4 regions of the Pseudarthrobacter ribosi genome follow, and region 4 is predicted to be linked to each of the others. Evidence: riboswitches for the same ligand, from Rfam matches in the RefSeq annotation. Region 4 holds a riboswitch; each other region holds the start of a gene.
The links. Region 4 has a riboswitch for cyclic di-AMP ahead of ACZYZ5_RS06230 (M23 family metallopeptidase). Riboswitches for the same ligand answer to the same signal wherever they lie in the genome.
Positions count from the first base shown of each region.

Region 1: another riboswitch for cyclic di-AMP. It lies ahead of ACZYZ5_RS04585 (C40 family peptidase); the one in region 4 lies ahead of ACZYZ5_RS06230 (M23 family metallopeptidase).
Region 2: another riboswitch for cyclic di-AMP. It lies ahead of ACZYZ5_RS05500 (LysM peptidoglycan-binding domain-containing protein); the one in region 4 lies ahead of ACZYZ5_RS06230 (M23 family metallopeptidase).
Region 3: another riboswitch for cyclic di-AMP. It lies ahead of ACZYZ5_RS12860 (aggregation-promoting factor C-terminal-like domain-containing protein); the one in region 4 lies ahead of ACZYZ5_RS06230 (M23 family metallopeptidase).

Region 1 covers NZ_JBVAYZ010000003.1:199,651-207,471, reverse strand. The annotation lists gene ACZYZ5_RS04595 (serine hydrolase) at 1-575, opposite strand, end outside; gene ACZYZ5_RS04590 (dihydrofolate reductase family protein) at 1,062-1,649, shown strand; gene ACZYZ5_RS04585 (C40 family peptidase) at 1,707-2,450, opposite strand; cyclic di-AMP (ydaO/yuaA leader) riboswitch at 2,455-2,656, opposite strand; gene ACZYZ5_RS04580 (hypothetical protein) at 2,826-3,095, shown strand; gene ACZYZ5_RS04575 (calcium:cation antiporter) at 3,873-5,027, shown strand; gene ACZYZ5_RS04570 (DNA polymerase IV) at 5,224-6,297, opposite strand; gene ACZYZ5_RS04565 (DNA alkylation repair protein) at 6,457-7,107, opposite strand; gene ACZYZ5_RS04560 (GYD domain-containing protein) at 7,216-7,536, opposite strand; gene ACZYZ5_RS04555 (universal stress protein) at 7,758-7,821, opposite strand, start outside.
Region 2 covers NZ_JBVAYZ010000004.1:83,057-90,877, reverse strand. The annotation lists gene ACZYZ5_RS05525 (ArsR/SmtB family transcription factor) at 1-473, opposite strand, end outside; gene ACZYZ5_RS05520 (cupin domain-containing protein) at 747-1,709, opposite strand; gene ACZYZ5_RS05515 (NAD(P)H-binding protein) at 1,791-2,651, shown strand; gene ACZYZ5_RS05510 (anthrone oxygenase family protein) at 2,648-3,106, shown strand; gene ACZYZ5_RS05505 (hypothetical protein) at 3,391-3,654, opposite strand; gene ACZYZ5_RS05500 (LysM peptidoglycan-binding domain-containing protein) at 3,784-4,659, opposite strand; cyclic di-AMP (ydaO/yuaA leader) riboswitch at 4,644-4,814, opposite strand; gene ppk2 (polyphosphate kinase 2) at 5,071-6,006, shown strand; gene ACZYZ5_RS05490 (hypothetical protein) at 6,488-6,841, opposite strand; gene ACZYZ5_RS05485 (serine hydrolase domain-containing protein) at 6,886-7,821, opposite strand, start outside.
Region 3 covers NZ_JBVAYZ010000011.1:99,667-107,487, reverse strand. The annotation lists gene ACZYZ5_RS12870 (response regulator transcription factor) at 67-807, shown strand; gene ACZYZ5_RS12865 (sensor histidine kinase) at 811-2,409, shown strand; cyclic di-AMP (ydaO/yuaA leader) riboswitch at 2,564-2,720, shown strand; gene ACZYZ5_RS12860 (aggregation-promoting factor C-terminal-like domain-containing protein) at 2,722-3,486, shown strand; gene ACZYZ5_RS12855 (glyoxalase superfamily protein) at 3,511-3,888, opposite strand; gene upp (uracil phosphoribosyltransferase) at 4,006-4,641, opposite strand; gene ACZYZ5_RS12845 (phosphatase PAP2 family protein) at 4,654-5,496, opposite strand; gene ACZYZ5_RS12840 (nucleoside deaminase) at 5,568-6,071, shown strand; gene ACZYZ5_RS12835 (DNA glycosylase AlkZ-like family protein) at 6,113-7,366, opposite strand; gene ACZYZ5_RS12830 (glycosyltransferase) at 7,371-7,821, opposite strand, start outside.
Region 4 covers NZ_JBVAYZ010000004.1:244,685-252,505, forward strand. The annotation lists gene ACZYZ5_RS06220 (HNH endonuclease) at 1-373, opposite strand, end outside; gene ACZYZ5_RS06225 (NlpC/P60 family protein) at 594-1,385, opposite strand; cyclic di-AMP (ydaO/yuaA leader) riboswitch at 1,695-1,853, opposite strand; gene ACZYZ5_RS06230 (M23 family metallopeptidase) at 2,002-2,823, opposite strand; cyclic di-AMP (ydaO/yuaA leader) riboswitch at 2,828-3,040, opposite strand; gene ACZYZ5_RS06235 (iron-dependent transcriptional repressor DtxR) at 3,186-3,881, opposite strand; gene serC (phosphoserine transaminase) at 4,148-5,275, shown strand; gene ACZYZ5_RS06245 (MFS transporter) at 5,339-6,646, opposite strand; gene ACZYZ5_RS06250 (DUF3027 domain-containing protein) at 6,691-7,455, opposite strand; gene ACZYZ5_RS06255 (cold-shock protein) at 7,465-7,821, opposite strand, start outside.

The DNA of each region.
Region 1 (7,821 bases), on a different contig from region 4:
GCTGTCAGGGTGTTCACGGTCCGGTCGTAGGGAATGCCCATCGAGGCTGCATAGTTGATCAGTCCCCTGTGGCCCACGGCGGCGAGGATCAACGCCCATGAATCGTTGTTGCTTTGCTGGACCATTTGCCGGATCTGCTGGCCGGCGGTGGATGCCCCCATCGGGGTCCCCAGCGAGGCCTTGCCGGTTTCCACCAGATGGTAGTAGGCGGCGGCGGCGAGGATCTTCCCGGTGCTGGCGGCCACGAACTTGGTCTTGTCCCCGTATTCGTGCACCGTTCCGTCAGCCACATCGATCAGGGCCACGCCCACCTGGTAGCCGCTGTTGGCCGCGATCACGGCGTTGATTTCTGCGTCCAGTTCCGGCCCGATGGCGGGAGCGGGGGGCGTGACGACGGCGGGTGTCGGCGTCGGGGGTTCTGCCGACGGCGTTGAGCCGCCGGCGGCGGACAGCGGGTCGGCGGCACCAGCTGAGGCGGACACCGACGCAACCGGCGCAGCCCCGGCGTCGACCGGTCCCCTGGCCTGCATGGTGCCGTAAACAGCCCCGGCCGTGATCAGGCCGAGGACGGTCACCAGTGCAACCAGGAACTGCGGGCGGATCCCGCCTGTGAACCGCAGCAGGCGTGGCCCGGCCCCACGGGCGGACTCTTGTGTGTGCCGGCCGCTGCTGTAGTGCCGGCCGGGTCCCCAGGATTCCACCGGTCTCAACCCCGGAACATCAACGGGGGCGCGACGTCGGCTGACGCCTCAGGCAAGCTCGTGGGCATGCTTTTCCTCCGAAAGTAAAGAACCGCGGGCGCGGCTTCAAATTTCCTGCATTCTTCTACCGGTGGGACCCGAGCGCAAGTGGCCACACCTGCGGGCCCGGGATCAGCCGGCCGGCTCCCAATGCTGGAACCGGAGTTCCCGCAGCACGCCGTGCAGCGGAGCCACCGTGAAAGGCAACTCCTCCAGTCTAATCCCGGGGGCCGCGGCCGGCGCGGTCCGGTTCCCCTGCCGCGGCTGAAGGGTGCGGCGTACGCTGGAACCCCAGTCGGCAGCGAACAGAAGGAGCCCGTCATGCGCAAGGTCATCTTTATGATGCAGGTATCCCTTGACGGATTCTTTGAGGGTCCGGAGCAGGATCTGAGCTGGCATCTGGTCGATGATGAACTGCACCGACATTTCAACGACGAGCTCCGGACTATGGGCGCTTTCCTGGACGGCCGCATCACCTATGAGCTGATGGCCGATTTCTGGCCGACGGCAGACCAAGACCCCTCAAGCCCTGCCCCGATGGTCGAGTTCGCGGGGATCTGGCGGGACATTCCCAAAATTGTCTATTCCAGGACCCTGACGTCGGCCGGCTGGGATACCGAGGTGGTGCACGACGTGGTCGCGGAAGAGGTGGCCAGGCTCAAGGAACAGCCCGGCGGCGATCTGGCGCTCGGCGGCGCCGATCTGGCGGGGTCGTTCCGGCGGCTCGGGCTGATCGATGAGTACCGGATCTATGTGCACCCGGTCCTGATCGGACGGGGCAAGGCCCTGTTCCAGGAGACGGATGCGGTGACTCCGCTCCGGCTGCAGGAGAGCCGCACGTTCGGTAACGGCGTGGTACTGCTGCGGTATTCAGTGGAGCCGGACGCCGGGCACGCAGAAGGCCGGTGATCTGCTGCCCCCAAGGCAACCGATCGACCGGCCTTCGATGTGCTGCTGGCGGTGCTGCTAGCCGGCGCGGACGAACGTCACGGAGCCGGTGGCGGTCAGCCAGGAGAGCGGGTGCGTCATGGTGGCGTTGACGCCGTTCATGCCGCCGCTGATCGCCTGGCCGTTGCCTGCGTAGATGGCGACGTGGCCGGACTGGACGATGATGTCGCCGGGCAGGGGGGAGGCGACGACCTTGCCGTACTTCAGGAAGGCCTGCGGGCCGATGTTGCCCACCGGGATTCCGGCAGCATTCAGGGCCTTCTCCACTACCGCGGTGCAGTCCTGCGTGATGCCGATCTGGCCGTATGCTACGGCCAGCATGGTGGCATTGGCTCCTCCGGCTGCCGGGGCAGCGGCGGGGGCAGCGGCGGGTGCGGCCTGGACGTTCACGGCTGCCTTGGCGGGGGCGGGGGCGGCGGCCGGGGCGGGTGCCGGTGCTGCCGGGGCTTTCGGAGCGGCCACGGGCTTGGGCGCCTCGACGACGGGCGCCGGTGTGGTCTCAACAGCCGGACGCTCGAAAGTGATCTGGACGGTCGAGTCCGCCAGAACCGGCGCGGAGACCTGGCCCTTGACGTCAACGGCCGACGCAGGAGCGGAGTCCCGCTCGGTCGGTGCATCGGCTGCATTCGCGGCCATGGCGCTGCTGAGCACCATTCCGGAAGCGGCTACAAGCACTGCGGCCTGGCGGCCAATGGTGCCGGCGGTGCGGCGTTTGCTGCGAAGATCGGCGCGTTTGGGCGCACGGGTATTGCTGAAAGTCATTTAAGAAGCCTCTCCCAATGCCTGCGAGGTGAGCTGTCGGATTCGGATGGGAGGCACCCGGCCGCACGCTGGCCCGATCATGACGGGCCGTGCGGCTTCACCCCAAGACCCCTGGAGAACAGCGGGTCAAAATTGGTTTCCCCGTCTCTGCCGGACGTTGCTGCGAGTTACCCCCGGGCCGCGGCAGAGTTAGGCAATCGGCTGGGGAGAGCCCGTCTCGGAAACAACAGGCACCTAACAACGGTAACGGAATGATTACGGAGTGTCACATCGAGCTCCGGTTGGGCTGTGCTTACCGGCGTGCTATGAACCCCGTCGGAACCGGCCCCAGGCATAGGATGATGCCATCACCGTTCCCCGAAGCGGAGGCTCGAAATGAAAAGTCCCGATGTCGCCAGGCACTGTGTCGCCATCTGCCAGCTGAGCAGTCAGCCGCCGGAGGACTTCAATGTCAACACCGAACTGCTGGTGCTGGAAAACGGTGAGGTCCGCGTCTCCACCTGGGACGCCGAGCCCCGCGACGGAGGGTTCGATGTGCATGTCCTGAACGACCGCGTGGACGCCCTCGGCTTTATGGTGATTACCGACTGGGAGTTCTTCGATGAAAAGGCCTATGCCGTGGTGGAACGCCGGCCGGGAAGCTAGGCCCATCCCATTCCGGCAGGGGCCCGGGTAAACCTCTGATTCCGTATCTACGCGGTATTTTGACTTTGTTGCAGACGTCATTTGATGACGCCAATGGAGATCGCGGAAGAATTATTGGAACGGCCACGGCTGTGTGTCACAGTGCCCGATCCGGCAAGCTCCTATTTCGCCGCCGCACCCGGGTTCCTTGCCCTGTTTCGGTGCTGTGTACCCGGCGCATGAGGCCGCTTTTCCCCATAGCCTGTCCTTGTTCCGAGCGACCAAGAATGAGGAAGAAAATGACTCAGACTGGAGTTTCAACTTTGATGACGGGGAATACTCCCGGAACGGTCAAGGTTCATTGCGCCCACCCCGGGAGCGCCCTGACAAATAGGAGCATTGTATGCATCGTGCGTGCCTTGTCACCGGACCGGTTCGTCTCCAGTGTTGTCGCTGCTGAGCTCGACTCGTTGAACGGGCCCATCCGGAGTGGCGTGGGCCCGATCGGCAGAAGGCGGAGCTGAATCGTCCCTGCGAGCCATGTCCGGCTCTAGGTCCGGGCGCAGCCAAACTCGCAGCGAGTCGTTCCGATAAAGGACGCTGCCTGGCGGTGGAGTGATGTGCTCGGCGACGGTGCTGGGTTCGTTGATTTCCATGCCTGTATTTTGCGGGTCCGCCCGGGGGTCGTGGCGGCCCTGCAGTAGCATGATCCGCAGAGTGTGACACCAGCGCGTCGGACGGGACGGCCCGTTCGTTTCGATAGACACGGGGACGGCCCCGTGGAATGGGGTTCAACCCGTGGTTTCCTCTACTGCAGGATCCATTTTCTCGCCCGTCGCCATCTCGCGGCTCGTGGTCGGTTGGGGTGCCGTCGTCGGGTTGGTGGTTGCCGGGCCCCTGCTTGAGGCACCCGTTCCTACCTGGCTACTGATTACTGCACTCGTGCTCATCGTCGGGGTCGTTCTGGTCTGCGCCTTCGGGGTGGTCCATGAGGCCGAACATCTCGCCCGCCGGCTGGGTGATCCCTACGGCTCCCTGGTCCTCACACTCTCCATTGTGCTGATCGAGGTGGTGCTCATTTCCGCCGTCATGCTCGGTCCCGGGGAACACACGACCATCGCCCGGGACTCGGTGATGGCCGTATCGATGATTATTCTTAATGCGGTGATCGGGCTCTCTGTGCTCGTCGGAGCGATCAAGCACGGCAATCTGGGCCACAACCGCACCGGCACGTCCTCGTATCTCGCCATGCTCGTTGTTCTGGTCTCGTTGGCTTTCGCCCTGCCGGCCCTGATCGGGCGGGATGGCTCCTACACGTCGGGGCAGGTGGTCCCCATCATCGTGCTGACCCTCGCCCTCTATGCCTTCTTCCTCTACCGGCAGATGGGCAGGCAGGCCGGCGACTTCCGGGAGGTCGATCCGCGCTTCGCCGCCGGCCGGGACCTACCTGACAGCCAGGCCGCCAAGCAAAGCAGCATCACCCAGGTCATCGCCGAACACCGGACCGAGGTGTTGCTGCGGATCGCGTTTCTCATCGTGACGGTGCTGCCCATCGTGCTGCTCTCGCACGACATGGCCACGCTCCTGGACGACGGACTCGACCGCGTCGGTGCGCCGGTGGCGCTTTCCGGCATTCTGATCGCCATGATTGTGTTCCTGCCCGAGTCGATCACCTCAGTGCGCGCAGCGCTGCAGGGCGAGATTCAGCGCGTCAGCAATCTATGTCATGGCGCCCTCGTCTCCACGGTCGGCCTGACCATTCCCGCGGTCCTCATCATCGGCGCCCTCACCGGTCAGGCCGTTGTGCTCGGCGAGTCCCCGGTCAACCTGCTGCTCCTCGGCGTCACGTTGATGCTGTCGGTGACAACGCTCGCTTCCAAGAAGGTCACGGCCATGCACGGTGCAGCCCATCTCGTGGTCTTCGCGGTCTACGGCATCGCCGTGTTCTCCTAATTTGGTCCAACCGGAGAGGGATTCGTTGGTGGCGATGGCCACGGACCCCCGAAGCACGTATCACCGCCCTTCTATCAGCCCCGGCCGAGCACGTCGTTTACGAGCTGTTTCGTCTGGACGTTTCCCCCCCGGGCGCGGACCGTCCAGCGGGGGTCCCCAATCACGACGGAGGCGACGTAGCAGGCGAGCGACGCCGTCACCAACCGCCGCGCGTGGGCGTATGTCCCTTTCGGGCATCGTCGGGCATTGCCATTTCGGCCCGCAGGCCTAGGAGTCGGATCGGACGGCCCGCTTCAATTCCGGCTGCGAGGTCCAGGGCCCGCGCGAGGATTTCATTCCGGTCGAATGTCTCGGGAATCTTCTTCGCGTGGGTCTTGGTGAAGAACGGCGCGTACCGAACCTTGAGGGTCAGCCCGACCACGGGCCGTCCTTCGGCGACAACATCCTCGAGGACACGCGCTGTCAGCTCCCTTACCGCGTCGTCCACCTGAGCGGTCTCGGTCAGATCCCGCTGGAAGGTGGTCTCCCTGCTATGCCCGCGGGCAACCCACGGGGTGTCGTCCACAACACTGGAGCCGTCCCCGCGTCCGAGCTCCGCGTACCAAGGACCCATCCTGGGGCCGAACTCCGGGACCAGGTCTTGGGGGTCGGACGCGGCGAGCTCGGCGACGGTGATGATGCCGAGTTTAGCCAGCCGGCCCGACACTTTGGTTCCGATGCCCCACAGGTCCATGGTGGGCCGACTGCCCATGACATCGAGCCAGTTACCGGCAGTGAGACGGAAGACGCCGGCCGGCTTGCCGAAACCGGTGGCGACCTTGGCCCGGACCAGGGTGTCGCCGATGCCCACGCTGCAATGCAGCTGAGTTCGCTCCAGGACAGCGGCCTGCACCTGCCGGGCGTAGGCTTCCGGATTCGCAGTCTCAATGCCTACAAAGGCTTCATCCCAACCCAGCACCTGCACAGTGGCGCCGGGCTGCGCGCGCAGGGTAGCCATTACCGTTTCCGACGCCGCGAGATAAGCCTCGTGATCAACGGGCAGGATCACAGCGTCGGGTACTTTCCGGGCCGCAATGCGTAAGGGCATTCCGGAACCCACGCCGAACGCCCTGGCTTCGTAGGATGCGGTCGACACCACAGCTCGTTCCGTGGGGTCGCCCCGACCGCCGACAATGATCGGCCTGCCGGCGAGCTCCGGGCGCCGGAGCACTTCGACCGCCGCGATGAACTGGTCGAGATCGACGTGCAACACCCACGGGACTCCGCTCACGCCACCAGTCTGCCCTAAACATGCCTGGCAAGCATCGGCTCTCCGCTGGGCTTGGGTCACAACCCTAATGAGGCGCGGCCGTGCGCTTGACCCAGGACTGGGCCGACGGGTTGATCGCACCTTCGTAGACTGATCTGGCTTAGTGTCGTGTTCGCCGGGTCAGAAATCCAGGTCCGGACGGTGCCTGGCCGTCTCGGCGAGCACCAGCGAGACCGCCGCGGCGGCGATCGCACCGTCGTCGTCCTCGTGATGCCGCTGGGGCGGCGGCGGCAGCACCAGACGGGCATGGCGCACGAACCGGGGCCAGTCCCCCGCGCCGGCCCGGAACGCTCGGAGCGGGGACAGCAGGGCAGCCCGGCGCAGCCAGCCGTCAGGATCCCGCGCCCAGCGGTCCAGGACACTGTCCGCGCGCACCCTGCCGACGACGTCGAGTCCCTCGATGAGGGGACCAACAACGTCGATGGCAAGCGGATCGACGAGGGCGGCCAGCCGTGCACTCCGCACAAAGCCCTCGATCCGGGTCAGGTCCGTGTTCGTCAGCAGGCTGACGCTGGATTGCAGGAGCACGACGGCGGCGAGGCGGCGTTCGTAGACGGGCACCTGCCACAGCTCGGAGCTGAGGGCGGTGACGTCATCGTGCGTCAGCCCCGGCTGGCGGCGGAGGGCATCCCGGACCGTTCCGCGCACGGCTCCGACGGACGCGCCGTAATACCGGTGGCCGCCGCCGTGACGTGCTTCGGACTCCTCCGATCGGCTCCACGACGACTCACGCTGAAGCGCAAGATCTATGAAATCGCCGGCATCGCTCATGGGGACATTCTCCCGCATTCAGCGGCGCCGGGAATTGTCGCAGGTGCACGATAGCGTGGCTTCATGGACCACGCCCGGACCCGGAAGCTGTCGGCTGGGCTCGGTGCCCTACTGCCCGGGTGCCCGGTAGCTCGGTGTTTTCTTTGCCGCTGCGTCAAGATCCTCTGGCGTCATGAGCGGTTTCAGCCGCACATTCACGGATCCCGTCGAATTGATCATGAGCGAGAGCGCCGCGGCGTCGGCGGGCTCCGGGACCTCGAAGATCCCGAGCACATCGGTCTCCCCGAATGCGTAGTAGAAACTTTCGAGGGAGCCGCCGACAGATTTGAGGGCGTCGACGAGCGCACCACGGCGCTTCGTTCCCCCCTCGCGCATGAGGCCTTTAATGCCCTCGCCGACGTAGTTCGCTTCGAACAGATACTTGGTCATGGTCTTTTCCGTCTTCCCGTGTTTCCGGTCGCATGATGGCCGGGGCTCGGGCATCCGAAGGTCGCCCGGCATTCTCCGTCATCAGGTCCCGGAGTTGGTCCCCGGAGTGGGGCCGTGGCCACATCGTAGGCCCTCCCCGCGCGCGCTTACAACGGGTTGCGGAAGAGTTCCCGGCGGCCAATTAACCGGGCCAAACCAGGGTTGCGCCGGCTGCCTGCGCCCTATGAGGCCTTCGGCCGGACGACGAGGACGGGGCAGGGTGCATGGGTGATGATCTGGGTGGCC
Region 2 (7,821 bases), 160 kb from region 4:
CCCAGGGGTTCCCCGCCCTTGGGTGCCATCTCGAACCGGGATCCCGGCGTCCAGTCCGAGGTGATGACGGACCCGAACTGGTACTTGCTGCGGATCTCGCCGTCCGTGATCGCCTCCCAGAGCCGCTCCGGGGTGGTCTTGATATAGATTTCGAAGATCTTTTCCATGGGACTTTCCAATCTGGTTTTGAGGTCGCTGAGGCCAGCGGCCCATGGTTCGGCATATTTGCTCACCCAGCGGTCGTGGACCAGCCGGATGGGCACCGGATTCAGGAAGTGGAGTTTCTCCCGCCCCCGACGGCGGGTCACCACCAGGCCGGCGTCCTCCAGGACCCTGAGGTGCTTCATCACGCCGTAGCGGGTCATCGCGAAGCGGGCCTCAAGGGCGTGTAGGGTCTGCCCGTCGTTCCGGAAGAGCTCATCCAGGAGATCGCGGCGGGTGGCGTCGGCCAGGGCCTTGAATACGGCGTCCACAGCTCCAGAATAGGTGACTAATTAGTCACATGTCTAGGGGGTTCAGGCTTTTCGCTTTGGATCGCCGAGCCAGTAGCGCGCGACGTCGACATCCCTCGCGGTCGATGTTTGCCCGTGCGAGTTCGCCGTTGTCCGCATATCCTCTACCGGCTCCGGAGCAAACCGGAGCGCCTGGTCATGACGCCCACCGCGGCCGTCCTCACGGCCCTCTCTATCTGGTCCTGGCGATCGGATGATTCCCGGGACGTGCTGCCTGGGACGTTGAGCGTCTTTCTAAGGGCTGTCCTCCCGAGTGCCCAAGTTGTTCGCGGTTCGCCGGTAACTGGTGGGGCTGATGCCGTAGACCCTGGAGAAAGCGGCGCTGAACGCGAAGGCGTTGCTGTAGCCGACCTCTTCGGCGATGACAGCGGTGGTAGCGGTGCTGGAGGACAGTCTGTCTGCGGCCAGAGCCAGGCGCCAGGTCGTTAGATAGGCCATCGGTGGCTGGCCGACGGCGGAGTGGAACCGGGCGGCCATGGTTGCCCGGGAAACATGGGTCCGCCGGGCCAACTCGGCGACGGTCCACGGGGCGGCCGGGTCCTCGTGCAGGGAGGCCAGAGCCCGGGCAACGATGGGGTCGCGCGTGCCTGCTGCCCAGCTGGGCAGCATGTTATCGGCACGTTCCACACAGACGCGCACCAGGTGCAGAAGCAGTAGGTCAAGGACCCGGTCCAGGGCGCTCTCCTGCCCCAGCCCGGGGTGGGTAAGTTCGCGTTCGAGCATGCTAAGTAGTGCCGGATCGATCTCCTGTTTGTCGAAAAGGGCCAAGGCAGGCAGGGCTGAGGTAATCAGTTGGCCGGCCGCTGCCGCCGTCTGGTAGGTGCCGATCAACAGGACGGTGTCCCCGCGGGGGCTGTTGCCCCAGGTGCGTATGCCGTGTGACATCGACAGTTCCAGGTGGTCCCCGGCGGGCGAACGGCAGGACTGACCGGCGTCGATCACGACTGTCGGTGCCCGGCCCGGCGTGTCCGTCACCATGTACGGAGCCGGGCCCCGGACAGTGGCCGCCTGTCCCGGACTCAGGGAACGGGGGTCGCTTCCTTCGACGGAGATCCAGGCGTCACCGCTCACCGCGACGATCACCGTCAGCGCAGCCCCATCCCGGACGTCAATGCAGAAGGGCGGGTCCATGACGACCCGCAGGGTGAACGCGGCTTGGGCCCGGGGCCCGGTGAGGAACTGTGTCAACGGATCCATGCACTCAGGCTAGACGCTGACGGATGAATTAGCGATCCCTGCGCATTCATGGTCCAAGTCGGGTGGGGCAGTCTGGTAGATATGACGATGAAATTTACTCCCGCTCCTGTTCTTGTCACCGGAGGAACCGGCCGTACTGGCGCCCGGCTCGTCCGTCGCCTCCTGGACCGCCACGTGGCGGTGAGGATTGGTACCCGGCACGGGCCGGTTCCCTTTGACTGGGACGACACCGGCACCTGGCCTCGCGCTCTCGACGGAGTCAGGGCAGCGTATCTCTGTTACAGCCCGGATCTGGCCTTTCCCGGGGCGTCTGAGCTGATCGCCCGTTTCGCCGACGCTGCAGCTGACGCGGGGGTCCAGCGGCTGGTGCTGTTGTCCGGCCGCGGCGAGGCCGGTGCCCGGGCGGCCGAGGAGTCCGTGCAGCGGTCTGGGCTGGAGTGGACGGTGCTGCGCTGCTCCTGGTTTGCCCAGAATTTCAGTGAGCACTTTCTGCTCGGTCCGGTCCGAAGGGGCAGGCTCCTGCTGCCGGCCAATGGGGGCATAGCCGAGCCCTTCCTGGACCTGGACGACCTCGCTGAGGTTGCCGCCGACACCTTCACCGGCGACCGCCATGTTGGACGGCTGCTGGAGCTGACCGGCCCCCGTCTGCTTACCCTCCGGGATGTCGCGTCTGAACTGTCCGCCGCCACAGGCCGTCCGATCGCGTTCGCGCCCTGCACGGCGGAGGAATTTGCGGACGATCTCGCCCACGACGGGGTCCCTGTCGAAGAAGCGCTGCCATTGGCCGGGCTGTTCACTGAGATCCTCGACGGGCGGAACGCCTCCTTGTCCCCAGACCTCGCCCGTGCCCTGGACCGGAACCCCACCGATTTCAGCACGTATGCGAGGCGCACCGTTGAAACCGGCGTGTGGGACGCGCCGGCCAGTGCGGAACTGCGGTGAACGGGTGGCTGCCCGTGATCGCGGGTACCGGCTCCGCGGTCGCTGGAGGTTTCTACCTCGCCTTCTCCACCGTGGTCATGCCCGCCCTCCGACGGCGGCCGGCGCAGGACGCCATCGCAGCCATGGTGTCCATTAACGAGAAGGCTGTGAGGCCGCCGTTCATGATCCTGTTCTTCGGCACCGCTGCGGCCTGCGGAGCCGTCCTCGCCGTCCAGGCCACGGAACCACTGACCCATTCACCCGTCAGAGTCGCCGGGGCGGCAGCCTACCTGGCAGGGTGGGCATCCACCATGGTCATAAACGTGCCTCTGAACAACCGTCTGTCCAGGACCGGCGGCCGGTCGGACCGGGAGTGGCACGGCTACCAGCAATCCTGGAATCCGGCCAACCACCTCCGCGCTGCCCTCTCCATCGCCGGCGCGATCGGGCTGCTGATCCCCTTCCACCACCCCTGACAGGAGAATGAGACACTCCGGGCGTAGCGCATGCGGGGTACGGAATCCACTGTTGACCCCTCGGCAAGCAGGCCCGCCGAGACTGTATTGCCGGGCCGAGCGGCATGGACGAAATAGGTGCGCGGCTCAGCGCCCACCATCGGTTCGGTTCGGGCCGGTGCCATGCGCGGCTCGGTCCAGGGGCTGACGGGGTTGAACGTTCATCGGCTGAACCCTACGGTGCTGTCATAAACGTTCAATGAACACGTTGGGTGCGACGCGGGGAATGGCCCGAGCTGCGGGCGTCAGGTCCCGGCATCCGGAGCGGCGGATGTCGCCGGGCCGGGAAGGACTCCGCCTTCGAAGTGAAAGCTGAGCAGCTCGGCCCGGAATTTGACCGCGTCGAGGAACCCGGTCAGGGCAAGGTCGGTTCCGGGCGTCTTCCCGGCCAAGCCCCTGAGTGGGCCGCCGGCCGTATCCGTAGCCCGCAGAAGGGTCATCCCGGTGTAGTCCGTAAGCGTGAACGTGCGCACGACTTTGAGCAGTCCCGCCGGCAGGCCGTACGACAAACTTATGCCTCTGCCGGGAACCAGGGAGACCCGAAGGCGGAAGGTCCGCTTACCGCCGGCCGGCGTCCTGTGAGACAACAGCGGCAGGTGCGTTGCACCTGCCACTGTTGTCCGGACTCGATCTGGCTGCTACGCGTTTACGCGTACGAAGGTGGATCCTCCGAGCCAGGAGGCCGGGTGCACGATGGTTTCGTTGACGCCGTTCATGCCACTGCTGATGGCCTGCCCGTCACCGATGTAGATTCCCACGTGTCCCGAGCTGATCATAAGGTCACCGGCCTGAGGGCTTGCTACAGGAGTTCCGTACTGGTGGAACTTTGCGGGGCCGATATCGCCTACCGGCTTACCGATGGACCGAAGGGCTTTTTCCACCAGGATGGTGCAGTCCTGGGTGGCTCCGAGCTGCGCCTGGGCTGAGGCAACGAGGGCGGCACCGACTGCGCTGCCCTGGACTGCGGGTGCTGCCGCCGGAGCAGGTGATGCCTTCGGCGTGATCGATGCGGACGCGGCATTGATGCCCATGCCCGACGGCGGGGTCGCCTGCGGGACAGTCTGGGGAGCCGCCGGGCTGGCCTGGGCCGTTGCCGGGCTCTGTCCCGCCGCAGGGATCAGGATCTGATTCCCGGGGTAAATCACGGAGGAGAGTGAGAGCGCGTTGGCGGATATGACCGCGTTCAGTCCCACTCCGTATCGAGCGGCAATGGCACCGAGAGTGTCACCGGGCGCAATGGTGTGATGGCTGCCCTTAGCGGAAGGTGCGGTGGCTGCCTGTGCCTGGACATTGGGGCTGGCGGAACCGTCCGGGGCGTACGCGCCAGCTTGTGCAGGTGCTCCGATTCCGAAAGCGAGGCCTGATGCGACGGCGACGACGGCGGCCGGTCTGGCCAGGGATGATGCGTGGGCTTTCAGGGAAAACGACAGTCCCTGTAGAGCGGGGGACTGTGTCGGGGTGGCGCGGTGGCGCGCCGGAATGGACATGCGTGACATGGTGAGTGCCTCTCCCATGCCTGCGGGGTGAGCTGTCGGGTTCGGATGGGAGTCACCCGGTCCTGCCCCGTAATGATCGGGAGCCGCAGGACTTAACCCCTAGGTCTTGAAGCCAAGACCGGTAAAAAGTGGGTCCCCCGTCCCTGCCATTTGGATTCTAGAACGGATCCCGATGAGCGGCAGGGCTCGGCATTCTGCACGGGAATGCCCTGACTAAACCAGGGCACCCGTAGAGACTACCCCGGCCACCCGGGCTAAGTCACATTAGGATAACGCCGTTGCCGGCCGTCCCATGATCGATTCACTCCAACCGAGATAGCATCGTGGATCAATGCTGGCTTGGCCAGTGATGCCTGGCCGAGGTTCCGGCGCGCCAGTCGTCCTGTTAGACTTCCTCGACTCTGGGGCGGTGCCTGAAGGGAGACCCGGATGACGCTTACGGACGGGCCGTGGACGCCCGATGATCCGTGGTGGGTGAGGGATAACCTGCGTGAGGCCATCGACCATCTAGTGGAGCAGGGCTACACGGTCAGCGGCGGCCACGGCGAGGACCCGGAGCTCATCGACCCCGGGGGCTCAGCGATCCAGACCTGGCGGGAAGACTATCCCTACGGGGAGCGGATGTCTCGGGAAGAGTACGAGCTGGAAAAATACCGTCTGCAGATCGAACTGCTGAAGTTCCAGTACTGGGGTCAGGACCGCGGCCTGAAAGTCGTTATCGTCTTCGAGGGCCGGGATGCCGCAGGTAAGGGCGGGACAATCCAGCGATTCACCGAGCACCTCGATCCCCGCTACGCCCGGACGGTGGCGCTGAGCAAACCATCGGAGCGGGAACAAGGCCAGTGGTATTTCCAGCGCTATGTCCAGCACCTCCCAACCGCAGGCGAAATCGTGATGTTCGACCGGTCCTGGTACAACCGTGCCAACGTGGAACGGGTCATGGGCTTCTGCACCAACGAGGAGTACGAGACATTTATGGGGCAGGCGCCGCTCTTCGAGAGGATGCTCGCGGACTCCGGAATCCACCTGACCAAGTTCTGGTTCTCCGTCACCCGGCACGAGCAGCGTACCCGCTTCGCGATCCGACAGATCGATCCTGTCCGGCGCTGGAAGCTCTCACCCGTGGATCTTGCTTCCCTGGACCGATGGGAGGACTACACGGAGGCAAAGGAAAAGACTTTCCTGCGCACCGACAGCGACCACGCACCGTGGATCACCATCAAATCGAACGACAAAAAACGAGGGCGGATCAACGCCCTGCGCTTCTTCCTCAACCAGTTCGACTACGACGACAAAGACACAGCGGTCGTGTATAGCCCGGACCCGCTCATCGTACGCCGCGGCCGCGAAGCTGTCGGTGACTGAACGGGCCGCTCCTGGCGGACACGCTCAAGCACGCAGGCGCCGAACCGTCCCGCCGCTGAGGCAGTGACTGTCCTGAGTCCATCGGGTTGGTTCATGAGCCTTCTGACGCCGCGAAGGATGCAGCTCATCTACTTTCGAGCCTCATGAAAGTTGCCGAAGGGTTACGCAGTCCGCAGTCCGGCGGTCCCCCGGTAACGCAGCGCCCGTTCTGTTTCCAACCACAGTTCTCCGGCGGCGTCGGACTTTCGGGAGAGTTGGTCCGGAGGCGCTGAAACTGCTAGGACCGATGCGAGGATTAGTGCCGATGCCGGGGCAACCGGGTGAACTACCGACAACAACGGTTTCTTAGGGAGGCATGCGTCGTCAGCCGAGGAACTGGAAGAACGCCGCCGCGTCCTCGGGACCCGCCCCGGGCGCGCAGGAACAAAAAGAGAACCCCGCAGCGCGGGCGCTGCGGGGTTCCCCTGTGGCTGGATGCCGGTTACTCGGAACCGGGTTTCTGTTCCCGGTCCCGGAGGTTCTTCTTGATCTCGTCGAACTTCTCCTTGATGACCCGTTCCGCCTCCGAGAGGGTTTTTCCCGCGCTGCTCAGGGGATCCTTCTGGAGATAGACGTTCTGACTGACGGGCAGGTCGTACTCGTCCTTGAGGTGCGTGCCGCCGCCCACTCCCTGAAGGGACAGGTACACCATGGCGTCCGTCCGGGCAACGCCGGAGAGTGTTCCGAAGACAACTGTGAAGTCGTTAGATTCAAAGCTCACAGTATGACCGATATGGCTGCGGTCCAGGTCACCGGCTGCTACCGGCTTCTCGGACTGACTTCCGCTGTAGCTCATGAACTTCTCCTAATAGTCGAGGGACACGTACCACTGCAGTCTATCTACGGAGCCCGGCAAGGTCCCGCGGTTCCGCTTCCGGTGAAGCAGTCGCGGAAGCGTTCAGTACCTCCTCTCAGGGTGCTGCCCGCGACCCCCGCATCGTCACCAGCAGCCAGACCGTTCGGGGGGACCGGCCACAGGATCGCCAGCGCAAGAACCGGCACCAGAAAGACGCCGACGTCGGGGAACTGGCGGACGACGACGAACAGGTGGGTGTCGAAGCGGGCGGGGGCGTAGCTGAGGCACAGCCACAGCGCGAACCCGTCGAGGGCGAGTGCCGCGGCGGCCCAGGCCAAGAGAATGCGCCGATGCCCGGCAGGGGCATATCGCCGCCGCACCAGGAAACGCAGCACCAGCCACAGGCTGAGCAGCTCCGCCAGCAGCAGTCCGAGCGCGACGGCCCAGCTGTAGCTCTGCAGCCAGTCCTCGTGCACCACCGCCGGCACCGGCGCCTGGCCGTGGAGAATCCGCAGGAGGTTGGTGTCGATCGCCTTCAGCCGCGACGGGGCAGCCGCGTCATTGCCGTTGATGACCAGGGCGACGCCAAGCCGGGCGGACGGAACCATGGCCAGGTAGGTGTGGCTGTTGCCCCATTCCCCCTGATGCTCCAGGAGAAGGGGCAACGTCCCCTCCGGGACGGGCGGTGCTGCGGGATCGGCGGACTCCACCAGCGGCCGGGCGAACCAGCCCATGGCGTAGTGCTTGGATCCGTCCACCTGCACGCGCGGCTCGAACATCGCCTCGATGCTCTCGGGCTGGAGGATCCGGGCGTCGCCGTCCCGGCCGCCGTCGAGCAGGGCCATCAGTTCGCGGCTCAGGTCCTCGGCCGAGGAGTACATCGTGGACGACGGCATTCCGGTGGTGGGAGCGGGGACGTCGGTCTGGCGCCACCAGGCGCCGAACCACCGCGAGTAGCCGGCAGCCGCGTTGTCTGCGCG
Region 3 (7,821 bases), on a different contig from region 4:
GGGATTCACAGGCGCCACACAGGATCCCCAAAGCCGCACCTAACCGGCAGATCGGAGAGTTGTCCCATGGCCACTTCGCACTCCATGACCAATAATCTCCCCCAGCTCACCCATCCGGATGGCTCCCCCATCCGCGCCCTGGTCGTGGACGACGAACCCAGCCTCTCCGAGCTCATGAGCATGGGGCTACGCATGGCGGGATGGTCCGTTGCCGTCGCCGCCGACGGCCCCCAAGCGGTGAAGCTTGCCAAAGATTTCCGCCCCGACGTGCTAGTGCTCGACGTGATGCTTCCCGGATTCGACGGCGTTGAACTGCTGGGCAGGATCCGCGCCTTCGCGCCGGAGGTCCCCGCCTTGTTCCTGACCGCAAAGGACGCCGTCCAAGACCGCATTACCGGGCTGGCAGCGGGCGGGGATGACTACGTGACCAAGCCGTTCAGCATGGAGGAGGTGCTGCTGCGGCTGCACCGGCTGGTCCAGCGGTCCGGGGTGGCTGCGATGGATACCGCCGAACTCGTCGTCGGGGACCTTGTCCTGAACATCGACACCAGGGAGGTCCGGCGCGCGGGCGAGGAACTGCACCTCACGGCCACCCAGTTCGAGCTGCTGCGCTACCTCATGGAGAACCCGAAACGGGTCGTCAGCAAGGCCCAGATCCTGGACCGGGTCTGGGACTACGACTTCGGCGGGCAGGCCAACATCGTGGAACTCTACATTTCGTATCTCCGGAAGAAGGTCGACGCCAGCCACCCGCCCATGATCCACACGGTGCGCGGCGCCGGCTATGTCCTGAAACCGGCGGACTGATCGGTGCCGGAACGCCCCGCCGAGATCCGGTCCTCCGGGCTCAACTGGCGCAACCCGTCCACCTGGCACCTGCGCACCCGGCTTGTCCTCGTCGCCATGGCCCTGCTGGTTGCGATTTGCGGGGCCGTCGGCATTGTCAGCTACGCCTCGATGGACTTCTTCCTGACCAAACAGCTCGACACCCAGCTGGATCAGGCAGCGCTCCGTGCCCGCGACTTTGGCCGCTCCGGCCGTTCCGATCCCCTTGAGGCGCGGGGACAGGCCATTGGCACCCTGAATGCTCGAATCGATGACAATTCGGTCCGCAGCGCCGGTTTCCTCGCCGAGGATGCCACCCGGGAGTCCCTCACCGACGAAGACGACCAGGAGCTCCTGCAACTCACTCCGTGGAGCGAGCCGGTGGACCGGACCCTGTCCGCCGGGGCCTACCGCCTGGTGGCCGCCGAGACCCCGGGCGGCGACGTGATCGTGACCGGCCTGCCGCTCGCAGAGAAGCAGAACACGCTGGCCACCATGGTCTGGACCATGGTGCTCGTGTCCACGGGCGGACTCCTGATCATCGGACTGGCCGGGACGGCGCTGATCCGCCGGACCATGAAACCGCTCGATCAGCTCTCCGAGGTCGCGACGCAGGTCTCCCGGCTGCCGCTCGACGCCGGAGAAGTGGGACTTGCGGTGCGCGTGCCGGCGTCCGCAGCGCATCCGGGCACCGAAGTGGGCAGTGTTGGCCACGCCCTGAACATGATGCTGGACAACGTCTCCAATGCACTGGAAGCCCGGCAGACGAGCGAGATGAAGGTCCGCCAGTTCGTCGCGGATGCCTCGCATGAGCTGCGCACGCCCCTGACCGCCATCCGCGGCTACACCGAACTAATGCGCATGACCGAACAGTTCACCCCTGACGGCCAGAAGTCCCTGGCCCGGGTGCAGAGCCAGTCCGAACGCATGACCACTTTAGTGGAGGACCTGCTCCTGCTTGCCCGGCTGGATGAGGGCCAGCCGCTCAAGCTCAGCGAGGTGGATCTCACCCAGTTGGCCATCGAGACGGTCAGCGACGAGAAGGTCATGGCCCCGGACCGGGTCTGGCACCTGGAGCTACCGGAAGAGCCCGTGGTGGTCTGCGGTGACGCGACCCAACTGCACCAGGTGCTGGCCAACCTGCTCTCCAACGCGCGCAAACACACCGGCCCCGGCACGACGGTGGTGACCGGTGTGAACCGGTCCGCGGACGGATATGCCGTGGTGACCGTGACGGACGACGGCCCCGGAATTGCCCCCGAGTTCGTGGACCGCGTCTTCGCCCGCTTTACGCGCGCGGACGCTTCCCGCAAGAACCCGGTAGCGCTCGCGACGCCGGCAACCGGCAGGGGGTCCCTTCCACGGCGTCCGCTGCACCCGCCGAGGTCGCCCGAGGCAGCCGCCGGACTTGCCGCCACTACCACTGCCCCCGCGACGAGCGCTTCCGCCGAGGGAACCAGCGGGCTGGGACTGTCGATCGTGCAGTCGATTGTCGAGGCCCATGGCGGGACCGTCAGTGTGACCTCGATGCCCGGCCGCACCGAGTTCACCGTTCGGCTGCCGGAGGCTTTTCCCGCAGCCTGAACCAGCCATCGTCGCTGGTCAGGGAGCAAGCCGCCCCGCCGCCGTCGGGATTTCCGTTACCTAAATGTGACTTAGCCATCCAACTCCTGTACGGTTTTTAGGGTGCGGCCACCAATAAGGCCGTATATCCGGATGTACGCCAAGCTCTGCCGCCTCCCGGATTCCGCTGGACAGGCAGAGGCGGGGAACCCAGAGTTCCCGGGCATTTCTGCACATTGCGCCCTTGGGGTGAAGCCGACACGTGAGATTCCGTGCGGCCGGGTGACCTCATCCGAACCCGACAGCTAACTCCGCAGGCGTTGAGAGGCATTCATGACTGAATCCAAGCCACAAACGCGCCCTGACGGCGCCGCAAACTCCACTAACTCCGAGCTGTCACGCCACCGCGGCGAATCGACCAAGCCCGCATCAGCCCTGGCCCGGCTGGCCCACCACGCCGGCTCGACCGGCCGCCGGGCGGCCGTTGTTGTTGCCGCCTGCGCGGTAATCGTGGGGGCCGGCGCGGCCGGCCAGGCCTCCGAGACGGCGGCCCGCAATGCCGATGCGGGCAGTTCCAAGCAGGCAGCCGCCACCGCGGATCCGCTGACGCACCTTGATTTTGAACGTGTCCGCGTCGAGAACCAGGCCGTCACCCGCAGCGGCGATGCCCCTGCCCAGCCGGCCGCGGTGGCGCCTGCCGAAGCACCGGCCCCGGCCCCCGCTCCCGCCCCGGCACCAGAGCCTGCCCCGGCTCCCGCCCCGGCGCCGGCGCCGGCCCCCGTTGCCATCGATGATCCTGCCGGTGCCCAGGCGTACGCGGCCGGCCAGCTGGGCTCCTATGGCTGGGCCCCGAGCCAGATGCCCTGTCTGATGAAGCTTTGGACCAAGGAATCGGACTGGGAAACGACAGCCACGAACCCGAGCAGCGGCGCCTACGGCGTGGTCCAGTCCCTGCCGGCCGAGAAGATGGCCAGCGCGGGCGCCGACTACCGGACAAACTACCGGACCCAGATCAATTGGGGACTGGAGTACATCCAGGATCGTTACGGCTCACCGTGTGGCGCCCTGAACTTCCACTACGCCAAGAACTGGTACTAAACACCTGACAGCCAGGCCGCCTGCCTAGCCGTTAGGACGGTTGGGGATGTACTGCACCGCCCATTTGTTGCCGTCGGGGTCGGCAAAGTAGACGAAATGCCCCCAGTCCTGCACGTCGACGTCGCTGACGTCCACGCCGCGGTCCTTGAGTTGCCGGTGGGCAGCCTGGATGTCGCTGACCACGAGCTGCAGGCTGGGGGCGGTGCCCGGCGGGGCGTCCGAGAGGCCCTCGCCGATGGCGATCGAGCAGCCGGAACCCGGCGGGGTCAGCTGGACGAATCGGATGCCGTCCATGGGCCGCTCGTCGAAGTCGGCATTGAAGCCCACCTTGTTGACGTAGAAATCCTTCGCGCGGTCCACATCAGCCACGGGCACAAAAACAAGCTCTAGTTTCCAGTCCATGGGGCTCAGGCTAGTACCGGGCGGTACATTCCGGTAGACCAGGCTCCCTTGCGGGGAGCCTGGCTCGGGGGCCGGTTGAACCGGCCGCGGAGCCAAGTCCGGCCCCGCGCGGCTGGCTCAGCCGGCCACGCCGTAGAGACGGTCTCCCGCGTCGCCCAGGCCCGGCACGATGTAGGACTTCTCGTTGAGCTTCTCGTCGATCGAGGCCAGCACAATCGTCACGTTGGCATCGGCGAGCTCTTCTTCGAGCTTCGCGAGGCCTTCCGGAGCGGCCAGCAGGCAGATGCAGGTGATGTCGGAAGCGCCGCGCTTGAACAGGAACTTGATGGCCTCGCGCAGCGTGCCGCCGGTCGCGAGCATGGGATCCAGGACGAAGATCTGACGGTCGGTGAGGTCCTCGGGCAGACGCTCCGCGTAGGTAATGATGTCCAGGGTCTCTTCATCGCGGGCCATGCCCAGGAATCCGACCTCCGCCGTGGGAACCAGCTTGGTCATACCCTCAAGCATGCCGAGCCCGGCACGGAGGATGGGGACGACCAGTGGGGTGGGCTTGGTGAAGGCGGTGCCGATGGTGGTGCTGACCGGGGTCTCGATGGTCACCGGTTCGGTGCGGACCTCGCGGGTGGCCTCGTACGCCAGGAGCGTGACGAGTTCCTCGGTGAGCTGGCGGAAGACCGGGGACGGGGTGTTCTTGTCCCGCAGAACGGTGAGCTTATGGGCGACCAGCGGGTGGTCCACAACGAGAGTGCGCATGGGTCAAAACTATCACCCGGCGGCTGGTGGCCCGCCCGTGGGACCGCGGGCGCCGACGTCGTCCTTGCCCTCCGGGGCACTGCCGCCAGCGGCGCCGTCGTGCAAGTGCGCTGGGTGGTCGAACGTGGGCGCGGGGCCGGCGTGCTCCCGATGCCGGATCACATGGAAGAGCCGGTGGGCCAGGATCACCATCCCCACCCAGGCCAGGCCTATGGCCCACCCGACCATCACGTCCGTCATCCAGTGGTGGCCCAGGTAGACCCGGCTGAGGCCCATAGCGATGATGAAGACCGCACCCGCCGCGATCAGGCCGATCCGGGCGGAGGTCCGTTGGATCTGCAGGCATGCCAAATACACCACCAGCCCGATTACCACTGTGGTGTTGAGCGTGTGGCCGCTGGGAAACGACGGCGAGTTTTCGTAGGGCGGGACGGCGTCGGAGTGGTCCGGGCGGGTCCTTCCGATCAGGGTCTTGCCAAATGTTGTGGCGGTCACGGAAACCGCTGCGGCACCCCCGATCAGGATCAGTGGCCGCCAGGTCCGGCTGGCCCAGATGAGCCATGCGGTGAGGATGCTGGCCAGGATGGGCATCCCGATCCCGCCGCCGATGTTAGTGAAGCCCGTAACGAACGAATCCAGGCCGGGGCTGCGGAGCTGTTCCATGAACGCCAGAGCGGGCTGGTCCAGGTTGGCGAGGCCGGCGTCATCCACCACGTCGTCATAGACCTCCGCGCTCACCAGCGCCAGGATCACCACCACGACGCCCCCGATCAGCATGGTGACCCACAGCGCGGCGTAGGGCACCACCCATTTGCCCCAATGCTGCGTTATCCAGCTCTCCGGCCCGGTTTTCACGGCATCTCCCGATTGTTGTCGTCGGCAGCTTTGCTGCACAGCTTGCTTAGTACCGAAACTATCATTGAGCCATGACTTCCCCCGAGCCCCGCCATGCCGCATGGATGGGCCTTGCCCTCACCGAAGCGCGTGCCGCACTGTCCACGGCGGACGTGCCGATCGGCGCCGTCGTTATCGGCCCCGACGGCACGGTGCTCGGCAGCGGGCGCAACGAGCGTGAGGCGCTCGGGGACCCGACGGCGCACGCGGAGATGGTGGCCATCCGCGAGGCTGCGGCACGACTGCAGGAACTCAGCGCCCGGGGCGGAAGCGCCGGTGACGGCTGGCGGCTGGCGGACTGCACCCTGGTGGTGACGCTGGAGCCCTGCGCCATGTGCGCCGGGGCGGTGGTGCTGGCACGGATTCCACGGGTGGTGTTCGGCGCCTGGGACGAGAAGGCCGGGGCCGCCGGCTCCGTGTTCGACATCCTCCGCGAGCGCCGGCTCAACCACTGGGTGGAAGTGTATGGCGGCATCAGGGAACAGGAATGCGCGACGCTGCTGCAGGACTTCTTCGCCGGACACCGCGGCGCCTGAGCCCCCGCCACCGCTGCTCCCCGGGCCTGGGGCTTCCGGCGCTAGCTGACAGCGGCGGAGCCTGTTGCGGCGGCCGCCAGGTTGTCGATCCGCTTCTGCCGGGTGGCCGGTGAGTCGAGGCTGAAGGCCCGGAAGTCGCCGAGGTCCTCGCGGATCCAGTCCTCGACTTCGGCGATCCGCCGGTTCACCGCCGGTGTGGGGCCGTGGAACACCCAGGGCACGATCCGTTGCTGGCCGGGATCGTATTGCCACAGCCCGATGATCCGGCCCCGGTCGAAAATGGGATGGTCCGGGAGGTCCGCCTGCAGCGCCAGCGAACCCAGGGTATTCGTGTGCTGGTCCTCCTCGGCCAGCAGATCGGCGGCATTGCGCCGCAGCAGCGCGATCGAATCCGTTCCGGCGAGCAGTTGGATCTGTTCTTCGTCCGGCTCCTGGAAGGCGGCGAGTTGTTCGACGTCGTCGGGCAGCATCCACAGCATCTCCCCGTCGCCGGTGGGAACCTCGACCGCGCCGACGGCGGCCAGCGCCGCCTTGCTCTGCGCCACCGTGAAAGCCGTGAACCACTGTGACTGTTTGAAGGTGGCCCCTCCGGTCCAGCCCAGGTAGCGGCGGACCAGTTCGATGCGGGCCTGGTCGTCGTCGAGCGGGCTGGGCGGCAGGTTCCACAGTTCGTAGGCGTAGCGCTGCTGGTCCAGCCGGCCGTTGGCCGGGACGCGGCGGATCCGTCCCTGGGACTGCAGGATGCCCAGGGCCGTGGGCAGCGTGGTCGTGGCGCCCTTCTTCTTGCCTTCCTCGCCGAGGTTTCGCACGGATTCGCCGAGTTCCTCCTTGAGCTGCCGCGGGTCCATCGGGATGGCGGCCTCGGCGAGCGTGTGCAGCACCTGCTCCTCCAGCAGGGTGATTTCACCGCGGTCCACGCCGAGCCTTCCAAGCACCCGGAACGCCTCGCCGGCATCCTTGCCCAGCCTGAGCGCCCAGCCGAAATCGTCCCGGCCCAGGACGTAGGTGCAGCCGCGCGCCGTCGGGAGTTCGAGGATCCGGTGCGCCAGGACGTCTTTGTCCACCTGTTCGCGGCGAATGCCAGCGCGGGCGAAGAGGGTGAGGTAGGGGTTGGCTCCGCCCACGGAGCGCGCCCAGCCCGCCCGGGCGAAGACCTGCTCCGACGTGCAGCCGGACAGCGAGCCGTCCAGGCCCTGTTTGTGCCAGGCCCAGGCGCGGAGCCGCTCCCGGGTAAGGGTCCGGGCCGGCGGCACATTCGCCGTCAGGGGCTGCGTGGTGAGTGGCTGCGGCGTCATGGGGTCATTGTCCACCAGCTTGCGCGGCAGGGGAATCTTCCGCGGTGGGCTTTTCCTGCGGAGTACCCGGCGGCTGCGCGGCCGGGCGCTCCGGGTCAGGGTGATCCGGGCAGGCGTGCCGCGGGTCCAGGGCTGCCAGCACGGTGCGGGCGGTGGCGTCCCAGCCGGGCAGGCGGTCCCGGGCGGCAACCGCCGCTGCCCGCCAGCGGGTGCGGAGGCCGGGATCGGACAGCCAGCGCCGCAGCAGCTCCGTGAGGGGAGCCGGGTCCGCGCCGAGGTCGACGGCGGTTCCCGGCAGGAGTGCCGCGCCGTCTCCCTCCGTGTCCGTTGGGGCGGGCGCCAACGCGGCGGGAGTCGGCGCGGGGGTCCCGGCGGCGAGTGCCTCGACGGCGCCGGTGCCGGCCCGGACGACCACCGGCACACCCCGCGCAATCGACTCCGTCACCACCAGCCCG
Region 4 (7,821 bases):
GGGTGTGGTCGCCTTTGGCGTTGTTGCACCGCAGGCAGGCCGCGACGAGGTTTTCCCAGGAATCCGCACCACCCCTGGATTTGGGCTGGACATGATCGATGGTGTGGGCGGCTTTGCCGCAATACCCGCAGCGGTGTCCGTCCCGGCGGAGCACCCCGCGGCGGCTCACCGCCGTCACGGTGTTGTACCGGGGCCTGATGTAGCGATGCAAGAGAATCACCGAGGGCCGACCCAGGACGTCCTGCGGCCCGACGACGGGATCGTCGCCTTCCGCCACAACGCTGGCCTTTCCAGTCAGCACAAGGACGAGCGCCCGGCGGAAGGTCACAACCGCCAGCGGTTCATATCCAGCATTCAGAACGAGTGTGCGCATCCGCATACCTCTTCACGGCCGCACCCGCCAGGGGCACGAGGGCCGGCTGCCCTCTGCATGGTCGGGCTATGGATCGACAAAACAAGAGTAAACATGGACATGCCAATTCACCGAATCTTTTTTTGCCCGCCCGGCCCGTGTCCGCTGAAGTTCACGTCCTGGCAACGCAAAGGACCCCTGCCGAATGGCAGGGGTCCTTTGCGTTGCGAACAGTTCTTACTTAGCCGCCGACGCGGATGAAGACGGGGCCGGAGCCGACGTTGACGCTCTGCAGGGAAGTGGTTCCACCGTTCCAGCCGCCGTGGACGGCTCGGCCGTTGCCGACGTAAACAGCGATGTGGGCCATGCCCGATCCGCCGTTCTGGTAGTAGGCGAGGTCGCCCGGCAGTGCCGCGGCGGCGCTCACGGTGCGGCCGAGGGACAGGTAACCTGCCGGCCAGCCGTGGTAGTTGATGCCCGCAGCAGCCAGCGAGTTCGTAGCAAGGCGGGTGCAGTCCTGGCCGACGCCGAGCTGGGCGTAGGCGGCAGCGGCGATCGTGGCGCCCATGCCGCTGGCGACGGCCGGAGCCGCGGTGCTGGCAGCCGGAGCCGCGGTGCTGGCAGCCGGGGCTGCGGCGGCGGCGACCTTGGTGCTGGCGGTCTTAGCCGTGTTGGCAGCTGCGGGGGTCTCCTGGACCTTCACAACGGGCTTCGGGGCCTCCACGACGGGAGCCGGCGTGGTGGTGACGGCCGGCTTCTCGAAGGAGATGGCGATGGTCGAAGCAGCCGAGATGGTCGCCGGGGCGGCCGACTGGACTTCGAGGGTGGAAGCGGAGGTGGACTCGCGCTGAACGTTGGCCTCAGCAGCGTTGGCTGCGATACCGCTGGTCAGGACGAGGCCGGAGGCTGCAGCGATAACTGCGGCCTGGCGACCCACGCCACCGGCGTTGTCGCCGACGGCCTTGGCAATGACGGCCAGCGAGTTGGTCTTGGTGACCTCGGCGCGGTGCCGTGCGTTTGCACGAGTAGTCATTAAGTTCTCTCTTTCGTGATCCTGGGTCCGCGCTTTTTGGGCGCAGGCTGAGGACGCTCCGGCATCTTGGGGGTACGCCGGATCGCCCCGAAATGGGTTACTTAGCGAAGGGTGTACTGCGAAGACGCGCCAAAAGCGGGAACTGCTTGCAGGTGCATGGCCTGCGGGCCGGACTCAGCAGAGATTGAGACGGCGGCGTGAGATCCATTCCGGGCGCCAGAAAGGGCACTGCGGAGGTTGGATTTCAGCGGGCTCGTAAGAGCCGCGCAAGCGCGGTGACGCGCAGCATTGTGGCGTGAAGACACGAAAGTAGCCTCTCCCAATGCCTACGAGGTGAGCTGTCGGATTCGGATGGGAGTCACCCGGCCGCGCTGCTTCCTGGGAAGCTTTGCGACTTAACCCCAAGGCCTTCTTTCGAAGGCCAAAATTGGTTCCCCCGCCCCTGCCAGACGATGTCATGCGAACGGACCTTGAGCGGTGGCAGAGCTAGGCAATCCACTCAAGAGCGCCAACTTCGGAAAAGTTGGCGTAGGTCATACGGTACAGCAGTTGGGGCACAATGTCACATTCAGATCACGGCGTGTCATAAGAATGCGAGAGTGTCCCATCAGCTCTGTTAGAGCCAGCCGGTCGGGTCGACGACTTCGCCGTTGACCATGACCTCGAAGTGAAGGTGGCAGCCCGTGGAGGCGCCAGTGGTGCCGCTCATCGCCACGGCAGCGCCGCGGGAGACCTGCTGGCCCACCTTGACGCTGGCGGAGGACAAGTGGTTGTAGGTGGTCTCCAGGCCGTTGCCGTGGTCGATCACCACACGGTTTCCGCCGCCGTAGGGATGCCATCCCGTGAAGGTCACCGTGCCGCTGGCGGCCGCAAGGACGGCAGTGCCGCACTGGGCAGAATAGTCCTGGCCGCGGTGGAACTCCCCGGAGCCGCCGGTGATCGGGCTGACGCGGTATCCGAAGGGCGACGCCGTCTTCAGTTCGCCCAGGGGCGCCCCGAGGCTGCCCGACGAGGCTGCGCGGGTGATGGAGTCGACCGACTGGGCGCTCAACAGCTGCTTGAGCTTGCCGTCCGGGTCACTCTGGGTGGTGACGGCGGTGCGGTTGAAATCAATTTTGGCCTCGGCAGCGGTGACGTCCGGCTGGACTGCGGCAGAGATGGATCCGGCGGCTGACCCGGCGTCCGTGGCCATCACGGGGCCCGTGGCCGGGACGGTGACGGTGAGGACCAGTCCCGTGGCGGCCAGTGCGATGCCGGCCTTTTGCCCCACGCCACTGGCGGCGGCGAAGTCCGTTACCTGGCGGAACGGGCTGCGGCGGCCTCTGCGTTCGTCGCGGTGCGCGTCACGGGGGCGGTCTGCCGGGACGGCGACGGCCGGACGCGGCTCCGGTGCGGGACCGGTCGCGCGACGGCGGCCCCTGACGATCTGGGTGGTCAAAAACGGTTCCTCTCTGGAGAGCCTGCGGAGTTAGCTGTCGGATTCGGGTCAGAGAGATCAATGACCCGGTCCGCCGTGGCAAGCATCCAGCACAGAGGCATCAAAGGAGGTCCTCGGTCGAGTGTGCTTGCCGCTGACGGACTTCACCCCAAGGCTGTTGAACAGCCGGAAGTGGTTCCCCCGCCCCTGCCAGAAGGTGATCCTGCGACTGATCCGCTGGCAGAGCTCGGCTTCGGATCAGATAACGCTTTGGTATCGGTACTAGTGCTCAACTATAGGCGATTAAGCCGTCCAGTGATAAATCCGTTATCGACCTGTGCACATCTCATGGGAGGTCCCACGAGTGGCCCGGTTAGCGGCTGTTAACTGACGGTAACAAAGACGTGCGCCGCCACCTCGGGCGGGAGCTCCAAAGCGCCCTCGATGTCGGGCACCCGTACCGAGATGTATTCCCCGACCCGCTCCAGCGACACCAGTGCGCCGGGGCGGATGCCGCCCTCATCAAGCTGGACGAGCAGTTCCGGTTCGACCTGGATGGGCTCGGCGAGCCGGCTGACCCGGATCCGGGAATCCGGACCGTAGCCGGCCATGGCCTCCAGCAGGTTCACGACGCCGTCGGCATAGGGCTGGGAAGGCAGTCCGCCCAGCTCCGCGAGGCCGGGAATCGGGTTGCCATAGGGAGAAACGGTGGGATGGTTCAGCAGTTCGAAGATCCGCCGCTCCACCCGCTCACTCATGACGTGTTCCCAGCGGCAGGCTTCCTCATGGACGTAGGCCCAGTCGAGCCCGATCACGTCGGCCAGCAGCCGCTCGGCCAGGCGGTGCTTGCGCATGACTTCGATGGCACGTTTCCGGCCTGTTTCCGTCAGCTCCAGGTGGCGGTCGCCGGAAACAACCACCAGCCCGTCACGTTCCATCCGGCCGATGGTCTGGGAAACGGTGGGGCCGGAGTGGCGCAGCCGCTCGGCGATGCGGGCGCGGAGGGCGACGATGTTTTCTTCTTCAAGTTCCAGAATGGTCCGAAGATACATCTCGGTTGTATCGATCAGATCCGTCATTCAGCTCAGCTCCTCGAGCGCCGTCCTTGCGTATTCCCACCGTACCGCGTGCCGCAGGCGCCCTGGCGGGGTCCGCCGTACGTTCGCAGGCCAGCTTAGCCTATTTTGAATTACTCCGGATAATCTCAGTGACCGGACTATGACGGGCTCTTTTGCCTCCCGCGCCGGGCAGTCAGGCAGAATGAAACGCAAGGCTCCGCTGCAGCCACGCTGCCGGGCCACCTCCCGAGCCACACTTTTTGTACCAGCCGAAAATTGGAGCCACTGTGAGCGACACCAGCATTACGATTCCCGCAAACCTCCTGCCCAAGGACGGCCGGTTCGGCGCCGGACCGTCCAAGGTCCGCCCGGAACAGATGGAAGCCCTCGCCGCGGCGTCGCAGCTGCTGGGAACCTCCCACCGCCAGGCGCCGGTCAAGAACCTCGTGGGATCGGTCCGGAACGGGCTCAGCGAGTTCTTCCGCGCCCCCGAAGGTTACGAAGTCGTCCTGGGCGTCGGCGGATCGACGGCGTTCTGGGACATCGCCAGCTTCGGCCTGGTGGAGAACAAGGCCCAGCACTTGTCCTTTGGCGAGTTCGGCTCGAAGTTCGCCTCCGCCACCAACAAGGCACCGTTCCTAGCGGACTCCACCATCATCAAGTCCGAACCCGGCACCCGCCCGGCGGCCAGGGCCGAGGCCGGCGTCGATGTTTACGCCTGGCCGCAGAATGAGACGTCCACCGGCGTTGCCGCTCCGGTCCAGCGTGTGGCTGGCGCCGACGCAGGCTCCCTGGTCCTGGTTGACGCCACCTCGGCGGCCGGCGGACTGGATGTCGATGTCGCCGAAGCGGACGTCTACTACTTCGCCCCCCAGAAGAACTTTGCCTCCGACGGCGGCCTGTGGCTTGGCCTGTTCTCCCCGGCGGCGCTGGAACGTGCGGCGCGGATCAAGGCCGGCGGCCGCTGGATCCCGGACTTCCTGGACCTCCAGACGGCAATCGACAACTCGCGGCTGAACCAGACCTACAACACCCCGGCCCTGGCCACGCTCGTCACCCTCGACGCCCAGGTGCAGTGGCTCAACGCCAACGGCGGACTGGACTTCGCCGCGGCCCGGACCGCGGATTCGGCCGGCCGCATCTACCGCTGGGCCGAGGCCTCGGAGTACGCCACCCCGTTCGTGGCGAAGCCTGAGGAACGCTCCAACGTGATCGCGACCATCGACTTCGACGACTCCATCGACGCCGCGGCGATCGCGAAAGTGCTCCGCGCCAACGGCATCGTCGACACCGAGCCCTACCGCAAGCTGGGCCGCAACCAGCTCCGCATCGCGACCTTCGTGGCGATCGAGCCGGACGATGTGTCGGCGCTGCTGGAGTGCATCGACTTCGTGGTGGGCGAGCTGAAGAAGTAGCTCTCCACACCAGCGTGGCGCTAAGACGTCAGCGGTTGACGGCGAGCGACGGCGTCGTCCGGGTTAATCCCGGGCGGCGCCGTCTGCGTCGGGGCCGCTTGAGGTCCCCGGGCCGGCGGACACGACGCGGAAGTGACGCAGCCCCCGGGCGCGCCGGTCGAACCGGATCCGCAGCTGCCTGGCCCGGACAATCCACACCAGCCCGATCAGGGCCGCGATCAGGCCGGAAGCCGCCGCGACGCTCAGGGACCAGCGGGGACCGGCGACATTGGCGACCCACCCGACGAACGGGGCCCCGATAGGCGTGCCGCCCATAAAGATCGCCATGTAAAGCGCCATCACCCGGCCGCGCATCACGGGGTCCGTCGTGGTCTGCACGTAGCCGTTGGCGCTCGTCATCATAGTGATGGCGAAAAGCCCCACCGGTACCAGCGCCGCGCCGAACCAGAAGTAGCTGGGGGCCAGCGCAGCGATGCCGGAGGTCACGCCGAAAGCTCCGGCCGCTCCGAAAATGATCCGCAGCCGGGGCTTCTTGCGGCCCGCGGACAGCAGGGCACCGGCGACGGAGCCGATGGCCATGATGGAATTCATCAGGCCGAAGGCGCCGGCATCAAGACCGAATTCCGTGCCGACCATGGCCGCGATGAACAGCACAAAGTTCAGCCCCAGGGTCCCGACGATAAAGACCGCGACCAGCACCACCACAATGTCCGGCCGGAACCGCACATAGCGCAGCCCCTCGCGGATGCGGCCCTTGCCGGCCGCGGCCCGCGGCAGCTGGCGCAGCGAGGCGGTGGGAATCTTCCACAGGCTCAGCAGCAGCGCTACGAAGGTCAGGGTGTTAATCAGGAAGACCCAGCCGGGGCCGACGGCGACCGTGAGGATGCCGGCCACCGCGGGCCCGATCATGCGGGCCACGTTGAAGGAGGCGCTGTTGAGGGCCACCGCGTTGGGCAGGTAATCGTCGCGGACCAGTTCAGAGACGAAGGTCTGCCGCACCGGGGCGTCGAAGGCGGACACAACGCCAAGCAGCAGCGCGAAACCGTAGACGTGCCAGAGCTGCGCGGCCCCGGACACCACCAGGATGCCCAGCCCGGCACTCAGCACCGCCATCGCGGACTGGGTCAGGATGAGCAGCTGTTTACGGTTGAAGCGGTCGGCCAGCAGCCCGGCCACGGGGGCGAGGAAGAGCTGGGGTCCGAGCTGAAGGGCCATGGTGATGCCCATGGCGCTGGCGTCGTGGTCGGTCAGGTGGTCAAAGACCAGCCAGTCCTGGGCCGTCCGCTGCATCCACGTCCCGATGTTGGAGATCACCGCGCCGATGAACCAGATCCGGTAGTTCAGGATGTGCAGGGACTTGAAGGTGGACATCATGTCCAGCCCTCCCTGTGCGGCATCCCGGATGGTTCCAACCGTTAGTCAGCCTGCGCTGCGGGCAACTCGTCGTCCGGTGCGTCTTCGGTTGCCACGCCTGGAACATCGTCGGCGGCGTCGTCGTCGTCGTCGCTGGCGTCGTCGTCAACGTCGTCGGCGTCGTACTCATCGCCGGCACCGTCCGCGTTGCCGTCTGCATCGTCAGAGTCATCTTCGGGCGCGTCGTCGTCGGCGTCGTCCTCGGAAGCTTCGTCGGAATCTTCCTCCTCGGATGTAGCGGCGTCGAGCGCGTCCAGCGGCGCGTCGGTTTCGGCGGCGTCCTCCGGCGGTGCCACGCCTGCGGCTGCCGCGAGTTCTTCCTCGCCCTGTTCGTCGCCGGGGCGGACACGTTCGGCCCACGGGATCCAATCGGGCGCCAGGATCGAGTCTTCAGAGGGCAAAAGCCCCAGTTCGTCGACCGTCACAACTTTGGACCGGGAGTTCCGGGTGAGCACGGCGTACCACTGCCAGCCACCGTAGCCGGCCAGCTTTGACTCGAACAGGTGTGTGACCAGGCGGTCGCCCTCACTCTTGGCCGCGAGGTGCCGGCCGATCTGTTCAGCGGGGGCGATGCCCTCAACGGCGGCACGGGCGACGTCGACGGCGGCGGCCAGGAAGGCATCGGGCTTCCCGGTGCGCCAGACGGGAACCCCGGCGCGCGGCTGGCTGCCTTCTTTGGTTCCGGCTTTCTTGTCCCCGGCGTTCCCGGCAGCGGCGGCAGTTTTGTCCCCGGCGGGGGATGCGGTCTGATCAGTTTCCGGAGTCATCGCAGAGCCCTACGCGTCCAGCTCGTCGGCAACCTTACGCAGAGCGACGGCGATCGCCTTGCCCTTGTTGCCTTCCGGGTACTTGCCCGCGGACAGGGTTCCGGACAGGTTGTCCAGCACGGAGACGAGATCCTGGACCAGCGGTGCGAGATCCTTCGCGCTGGGCCGCTTGGCCTTGGCGATGGACGGTGTCTTGTCCAGCACGCGCAGGCCCAGGGCCTGGGCGCCCTTGCGGCCGTCGGCCACGCCAAATTCAACCCGGGTGCCGGCCTTCAGCTCGGTTACGCCCTCGGGCAGCGCGGACTTCGGCAGGAAAACTTCCTGGCCGTCCTCGCCCGCGAGGAATCCGAAGCCCTTTTCCTTGTC